Methylocaldum szegediense: one gene and its partner. The protein of the gene in region 2 interacts with the protein of the main gene of each other region in a pairwise test. Links are inferred from orthologs where the notes say so. Each region holds a gene or a part of one and is shown on either strand. Other genes may lie near its edges.

Evidence for each region. Proteins that work in one complex are often made in the same cells at the same time.
Region 1: the proteins of mrdA (region 2) and QEN43_RS16030 interact in binary tests that used the Escherichia coli proteins (3 or more experiments, as listed by UniProt). The link is inferred for Methylocaldum szegediense from one-to-one orthologs.

Annotation. Positions count from the first base shown.
Region 1 is NZ_OX458333.1:3,702,997-3,706,713, forward strand. The notes cover bases 1-2,989. They hold QEN43_RS16030 (penicillin-binding protein 1A), read right to left. Parts: upstream 2,644-2,989; coding sequence 358-2,643; downstream 1-357. Other genes in these bases: QEN43_RS16025 (hypothetical protein), read right to left, coding at 1-349. Also shown: QEN43_RS16035 (pilus assembly protein PilM), read left to right, coding at 3,031-3,717. UniProt on the Escherichia coli protein: Cell wall formation. Synthesis of cross-linked peptidoglycan from the lipid intermediates.
Region 2 is NZ_OX458333.1:2,720,685-2,725,059, reverse strand. What follows is about bases 653-3,571. They hold mrdA (penicillin-binding protein 2), read right to left. Parts: upstream 3,075-3,571; coding sequence 1,230-3,074; downstream 653-1,229. Other genes in these bases: mreD (rod shape-determining protein MreD), read right to left, coding at 3,103-3,571; rodA (rod shape-determining protein RodA), read right to left, coding at 653-1,233. Outside these bases: mltB (lytic murein transglycosylase B), read right to left, coding at 1-94; more of rodA, read right to left, coding at 97-652; more of mreD, read right to left, coding at 3,572-3,597; rod shape-determining protein MreC, read right to left, coding at 3,584-4,375. UniProt on the Escherichia coli protein: Catalyzes cross-linking of the peptidoglycan cell wall. Responsible for the determination of the rod shape of the cell. Is probably required for lateral peptidoglycan synthesis and maintenance of the correct diameter during lateral and centripetal growth.

The DNA.
Region 1 (3,717 bases), 980 kb from region 2 along the record:
GGGTTTCGGGATACACATACAAAACAATAGGGCTGTACTTGCTGGCACTGCCGTCCAAGACAGCGCCGACCAAGCGCGGCGAAAATTCTTCCAAGAAACGCATGGCCTCCAATGCGAGCCTTCGCAGTCGGGTAATGTGTTGTGGCTGCGTATCCGCCCGGTAGAGTCGAAGATATTCTTCTAGCGCCTGGTCGATTTCCTCGTTACGGGGAAGGCTGCGCGAGTTCGTTATCCCAAGACGGGCCGCAGCCTTATTTTTTGCCGGAAGATAATCATTTATACCTTCCTCTGCGATGATTCGTGCGGCCTCGTAGGCGATCAATCGTCGGGCTCTGTCTTTTGCGGACATGGCGGAGGTCAAAATAGCGATTCGATCGGTTTGTCGGTCGTGACGCTCGGGACTGTTGGCTCCAGTGGTCGCGGTTGTTCCTCGTCTGCGATAGACTCTGATGGAGGAGGCGCGCTCACGCGCGGCGCGGCGTAGTAGCGGGGCACTCTCCCAGAAGGAAAGACCTCAAACACTGCATTGGGGCTCCCGGGCAAGGCTAGCATCCCGGTGCTCGGATCCATGCGAGCGATTGTCAGTCCGCTTGGAAGTGGGAAAGTTTGCTCGGGTACGTCTTTGAGTGCTTCTCGCATGAAGTGGATCCACATGGGAAGTGCGGCTTTGCCCCCGGTTTCGCCTTTCCCTAAGGATTTTGAGGAATCGAATCCAATCCAGGCGACGGCGGTCAGGGAAGGAACGTAACCGTTGAACCACGCGTCCTTGTAATCATTTGTCGTACCGGTTTTGCCGGCGACATCATTGCGCCCCAGTTCCATAGCGCGGACCGCGGTTCCGGTTCGCACCACATCTTGCAGCATAGAATTCATCATGTAGTGGACCTGAGCCGACAGTATGCGGGGTGCAAAGTTCGTCTGGTGATCATCGGCGTCACTGCAATTTGCGCAAGCGATTTGCGGAGTGGCTTGAAAGACCATGCCACCCGCTTCGGTTTCTATGCGTTCGATGAAATAGGGCTCGACGCGAAAACCGCCGTTAGCGAAAACCGCGTAGGCCTGTGCCATTCGAAGAGGCGTCGCGGTGCCGCTGCCCAGGGCTAGCGGAAGGGATCGCGGCAGTTCTTCGGGTTGGAAACCGAAGCGCCGCGCCATATCGATCGCTTTCGTAAGGCCGATGCTCTGAAGTAGGCGGATGGACACGAGGTTCCGAGATTTGGCCAAGGCTACCCGAAGCCGCGTGGGGCCATAAAATCGACCCGAGTAATTCTGCGGACGCCAAAATCCGCCTTCCTGCGAGGGGTCGGAAAAAACGACCGGCGCGTCATTGACTACGCTCGCCGGAGTATATCCTTGGGCCAAGGCCGCCGAGTAAAGTACGGGCTTAAAACCGGAACCCGGTTGTCTTTGAGCTTGGGTTGCTCTGTTGAATTTGCTGATCGCGAAATCATATCCGCCCGCCAGCGCGACCACGGCGCCGCTGGTCGGATCCAAGGCGACCAAGGCACCCTCGACTTGTGGAATCTGGCTGAGTTTCCAATGGCCGTCGCCGTCCTTGCGAAGTCTGATGAGGTCGCCGGCCTTGAGTATTTCTTTGGCGCTTCGCGGAAAAGGGCCTTGTGCGTTTTCGGAAATATATCGGCGTGCCCATTTGAGACCATCCCAGTCGAGTACGATTTGTTGTTGATGGCCGAGATAAACGTCCGCGGAAGTTTCGTTGACAGCCAGGACTAATCCTGGCACCGTCTCCCCGGTTTTCGGGATGCTGGACAACTGCCTGTCCCAGTACTCGCGGCGCTTTTCTTTCTTTAAGTCTATTCGCTGTGTTACACCTCGAAATCCGTGGCGTTCGTCGTACTCGTGCAGCGCAAGGCGCAATGCCTTGTCGGCGGCCCTTTGTAAACGGCTGTCGATAGTAGTGTAAATTCGGAAACCGTTGGTATACGCAGCTTCGCCATACTGGCGATACATCTCGTTGCGGATCAATTCCGCGACATAAGGAGCGTTTAATTCGATGGGGGTGGTGTGAAGCTTTGCGGTGACCGGTCGCTCGATTGCTTCCTGATAAGTTTGATCATCGATATATCCCAGTTTCCGCATCTGCTTAAGAACGTAGTTTCGCCGCTCCACGGCCCGTTGCGGATTGGTTATCGGATTGAAAGCGGAGGGGGCCTTCGGTAAACCAGCAATCATCGCGATCTCGTCTACCTCGAGCTCATTTATCTTCTTGCCATAGTAGACCTGACTCGCGGCAACGACGCCATACGCATGATGACCGAAGTAGATCTTGTTTAAGTACAGCTCCAAGATCTGCTCCTTTGTCAATTCCGATTCGATTTTGACTGCAAGCACAATTTCCTTGAGTTTGCGATAGAAAGTCTTTTCGCTGCTCAAGAAGAAATTGCGAGCGACTTGCATCGTGATGGTGCTGCCGCCTTGCTTTTTCTTTCCCGTCCGAAGGAAGGAGAACGTCGCTCGCATCAAGCCGACGTAGTCCACACCACGGTGCTTGAAGAAACGATTGTCCTCGGCGGCCAGGAAAGCCTGAATGACCCTGCTCGGGACTTCGGAAAAGGAGACCGGGCTCCGCTTCATTTCGCCGTATTGAGCCATCAGCAAGCCGTCTTTGCTGTAGATGCTCATGGGGGTTTGGTATCGAGCATCGCGCAGAACCTCCGTGTTCGGGAGTTGCGGTGCAATGAAGCGATAAAGCAAAAACGCGGCTAAAACTAAACTCGCAAATCCGCCAAGCAGGAAGAGAAAGATTAGTTTGATAAGGCTCGCGGAACGGGAGCGTGCTTGACCTCGATTGTTGCGGGTTCTCACTCGACCATCAAAAAAGCTGTTTTTCCGGCTGTAGCTATCGAACGATCATGAGCTGCGCGTCGCTCGGCTGACCGATAGCGGGGGTCTCATGGGCAAACTTCCAATCCCTACTATACTACATGACAGCGTTTAGCGGGTGACGAGAAACGGCATTGGGACTCGGTACCGCCCGCGTGAAGTCAAAGCGAGCTTGGGACGTTATCGATGTTTTTTTTGTACCGCAAGAGACCGCCGCTGCTTGGAATCGACATTAGTACTGCGGCCGTAAAGCTGCTGGAACTAACAAAAGACGGACAGCGTTTTCGGGTGGAAAGCTATGCCGTCGCACCGTTGCCGCCAGACGCGGTGATCGACAAAAACATCGCGAAGGTCGAAATCATCGCAAACGTCATCAAAACGCTTGTCAAGCAGTCGGGCACGCGACTCAAACATGCTGCCGTTGCCGTACCGAGCTCGTCGGTCATCACCAAGACCATCTCTATGCCCGCTTCCTTGAGTGAAGATGAGCTTGAGGCCCAGATCGAACTGGAGGCAGATCAGTACATCCCATACTCGTTGGATGAGGTGAGCCTCGACTTCGAGGTGCAGGGCAGGACCGAGAAAAATCCCGATATGGTCGATGTTCTACTGGTGGCTTCCCGAAAGGAGAATGTGGAAGACCGGGTCGCCGCACTAGAGATGGCTGGACTCAAGGCAGAGATCGTCGATGTGGAGTCGTACGCACTGGAGAATGCCTGCAATCTGATCCTGGATCAGTGGCCCGGCTACACCCCTGAGCAGACTATCGCTGTAGCCGATGTGGGCTCGACTATGACGACCCTGAACGTGATTCATAACCGCCGAATCATCTATACACGCGAACAGGGGTTCGGCGGCAAGCAGCTGACGGAG
Region 2 (4,375 bases):
CGCCCGGTCGTTGGGCTAGGCTTTCTGAAGCCGTCCCGGGCGAGGAAAAACCGTAGAGGGAAACAATGAGCAGAATGAGGTTTATGAGGCGCATAATTATCCGTTCGGCAGAAGTTTACGATGGGTCTGGACGGCCATCAGCATACCGAAGCCTGCCAGCAGGGTCACCATGGAAGTACCGCCGTAGCTGACCAGAGGGAGGGGGACGCCTACTACGGGGAGAATGCCGATTACCATGCCGACGTTGACGAAGACATAGACGAAGAAGGTTACCGTCAGTGCTCCCGCAAGGAGTCGGCTGTAGTTATCCTGCGCCTGGACGACGATATAAAAACAACGCCCAAGGACGAAGAGATAAAGTGCCAACAGACCCAGACAGCCGATCAGACCGAACTCCTCGGCAAGGACCGCGAAGATGAAGTCGGTCGAGCGCTCCGGCAGAAATTCCAGGTGCGCTTGAGTCCCGTGCAGCCATCCTTTGCCGTAAATACCGCCCGAGCCGATCGCGATCTTGGATTGAATGATGTGGTAGCCGCGTCCCAAAGGGTCCGCTTCCGGGTTCAGGAATGTCAGAAGCCGATCCCGCTGATAACCGTGCATGAAATGCCAGGCCACAGGCAGAAGGCTTCCGCCCACAACCGCCAAGGCCAGCATATAGCGCCATGGAATTCCGGCCAGAAACACGACCGCAGAGCCGGCGCTGGCGACCAGCACGGCCGTGCCGAGATCGGGTTGTTTGGCGATTAGCGCGGTGGGAATCAGAATCAGCACGCCAGCGAGAACCAACGGCTTCAGGCGTAGGGGAGGCGCATGCCCGGATAAATACCAGGCGATCATCATGGGCGTGGAGAGCTTGGTCAGCTCGGAGGGTTGGAAACGGATAATGCCGATATCCAGCCACCGCTGGGCTCCCATGCTTATTTTGCCGACCACCAGAACAGCCACCAAAAGCAAGACCCCAAGAAGATAGAGAGCCGGACTGTAAAACTTGAGGTGGCGGGGATGAATCTGCGCGATGGCGATCATGATGGTCATCGCTAACCCCAGACGTATCGACTGGCGCACAAGCACGTTCACATCTTGGCCGCCGGCGCTGTAAAGAATGATGAAGGCCAAGGTGCATAAGCCGCCCAGCCCGGCTAATAGCGGCAGGTCGATATGCAGCTTTTGTATCAAGGAAACGCGCTGCGGCGGCGTAATTCGGAGTTGCGCCAGAACGGGATCGATGTTCATGGATTTTCGAGCAGGTACTGGTCCATTACGGCACGGGCGATAGGAGCCGCGACTGACCCTCCGTGTCCACCGTTTTCCGCAAGCACGGCGACCGCGATGCGTGGTGCTTCCACCGGTGCGAAGGCTATGAACCACGCATGATCACGCAAGGTCTTGGCGATCTTCATCTTCTTGTAGTCCTGGTCCTGCCGCACGGTGAAGACTTGTGCGGTACCAGTCTTGCCGGCGACGGTATAGGAAAGTCCCGGGGCTATTACTTTGGCGGTGCCGCGTGCACTGTGGACGACATCGACCATGGCATCAATTACCGTGCGCCAATGCTCCGGTTTGAGGTCGGCGACGATCTCGTCGCTGCTTTTGGGATAGAGGCTTTCGATCTCGTACGGGGCTTTTATGGTGTCCACGACTCTTGGTTCTACGTTCCGTCCACGATTGGCGAGTATCGCCGTCGCCCTGGCCAGCTGAATAGGCGTAACTTGGACATAGCCTTGTCCAATGCCTGCGATGATGGTTTCACCAGGATACCATACCTGCTTGCGTTTCTTTTTCTTCCATTCCTTTGAAGGAAACAACCCAGGTTTTTCCCCGACCAGATCGATACCAGTCCGTTCCCCAAAGCCGAAGAGTTGCATGAAATCGTGGAGCGGATCTATACCGATATGGTGGGCGAGGTCGTAGAAGTACACGTCACAGGATTGAGTGATGGCCAATTTGAGATCTACAGAGCCATGGCCTTGCTTGCGCCAGTCCCGGTATTTGTGCTCCGCATTGGGTAGGCGGTAATAGCCCGGGCAAAGAACTCGTCTTGCTGGGCTGATATTGAGAATTTTCAAGCCGGCCAGGCTCACGAAGGGTTTGACCGTGGAGCCAGGCGGATAGACGCCGCGGAGCGCGCGGTCGTACAGTGGCCGGTCCGGAGCGTTTTGAAGGGCGTCATAATCTTTTTTGCTGATGCCGTGGATGAAGGGGTTGGGATCGAAGCCTGGCTTGCTGACCAAGACCAATACTTTGCCGGTGGCGGGGTCGATCGCCGCTACGGCTCCGTTGAACTCGCCCAAGGCATCGAAGGCGGTTTTTTGCAGCCGAATGTCCAAGGAAAGGTAAAGATCGGCTCCCGCCACGGGATCGGTGGTGTTTAGTATCTGAATGGGGCGCCCTTGGACGTTGGTTTCATACTCCTCGTAACCGGTTTTCCCATGCAAGACGGATTCGTAAGCTTTTTCGACGCCGCTTTTTCCGATGTGGTAGGTTCCCCGATATTGGGCCGGATCCAAGGATCGGAGTTCGGATTCGTTAATGCGCGCGACATAACCCACGACGTGGGACGTCAAGTGGCCGTAAGGATAGCTCCGCATGAACCGGGTCCGAATTTCAACTCCCGGAAAATAAGGCATCTTGACGGCGAAACGGGCGATTTCTTCTTCTGTCAACTCCAGGCGTAGAGGTACGCTCTCGAAGCTTTTTCTCTGGCTTTTTTGAAGTCTGAAACGGTTGAGTTCATCGTCGCTTAGATTCAGCAGCTTTTGGAGCTCCGATAAGGTTGCTTCCAGATCCGGAACCCGTTCGGGAATGATTTCCAGGCTATAAGTCGCCGTATTGTCGGCTAGAACTTCGCCGTTTCGGTCGAAAATCAGCCCGCGGGAAGGCGCCAAAGGAGAGATCTTGACCTGGTTGTCTCGCGACAAAGTGGAGTAGTGCTCGTGTCCCATAACCTGCAAATAGATCAGGCGGATGACGAGCCCTGTTGTGGCCAGTAGTATGAACAGTACGCTGGCGGCAATGCGGTTGAGAAACAGCCGGTTCTCGTAAAACTTCTCGTTGAGGTCGAAAGGACGGCTCATGGCGACCCCTTACCACATGGCCGGATGATTAAAAAATGCTGAAGCGGCGTCTGACCCGCCGTAGAATCGTTAAGACGGCTGGCCACGCGAGCGCGCCTGTAAAAGACGGCAGCCAATACACCCAATTCAAAACATTCATGTTCTTGATGTTTTGTGTCCAGAGGACCAGAGACTGGCTAATCAACAAAAGGAGAAGTATCCAGAGCGATTGCTGGGGGAGCGGGTAAAGACGCAATCGACGATAAAGTCGCAGGCTAATATAGGCGATGAGGGAATAAGCCAGCGCGTGTTGGCCTAGCATGCGCCCGGTCAAGGTGTCGACGAAAAGCCCGGTGAGCCAGGCGGTTCCCACCCCTACACGGTCAGGTATCGCGATCGTCCAATAAATCAGAAACAAGGCGGTCCAATCGGGGTTGAATACGAACAACTCGCGCGGCAAGGGGAGAATCCGCAAAGCCATGGCAACCACCAGACTTAGCGGTACCACTATCAGTCCGGCGGACGACGATTTAACGGCTGCCATTCGTGGGCAAAGCGTTTGGGCGTTGTTCTTGATCGACCGAGATGCGTGGGACGGGTCGTGAATCGCTCCATACCAACAAGAGTTCACGGTTTCGGTCGAGCTGAGCAACGGGCGCAGCGGAGATTTTTGCGAATGCTGTCTTCTGTGGCGCAACTTCTGTCACGGTGGCTACCGGGTAGCCATGAGGAAAAACCCCACCGAGGCCAGAAGTTACCAGGAGATCACCGACCTGGATATCGGCATTGCTAGAAAGATAAGGTAATGCCAGGCGATCGATCTGCCCGGTGCCAAGCGCCAGGGTACGTAGACCATTCCGGTTGACTTGCACCGGAATGGCATGGTTCGGGTCGGTAATCAGCATCACTTCTGCGCTGAATGGCGTGACCCGCAGGACCTGTCCCACAACCCCGTTCGCATCGAACACGGGTTGGCCGACATGAACCCCGAATCGGGCACCTTTGTTCACCACGACGATATGTTCGTACGGAACCAAATTGACGGATAGGAGTTCGGCGATCGATACCTGTTCGCCGACCTTGAAGGAGGTATCCAAAAGTCCCCGCAGCCGGATGTTCTCTTGTTCCAATGCCGCGAACTTCAGCAGTTTGGTCTTGAGGACAAGTTGCTCCTCCTTCAGCTTTTGGTTTTCCGCTACGAGGTTCGCATACGTGGATATGGATTCTATGACGCGCTGTCCGAAGCGCACCGGCGAGCTGACGACTTGCTGCAAGGGATAGGTCGCTGACGCGAAAGGCGTTCGAGCGCCCGGAAGGATGCC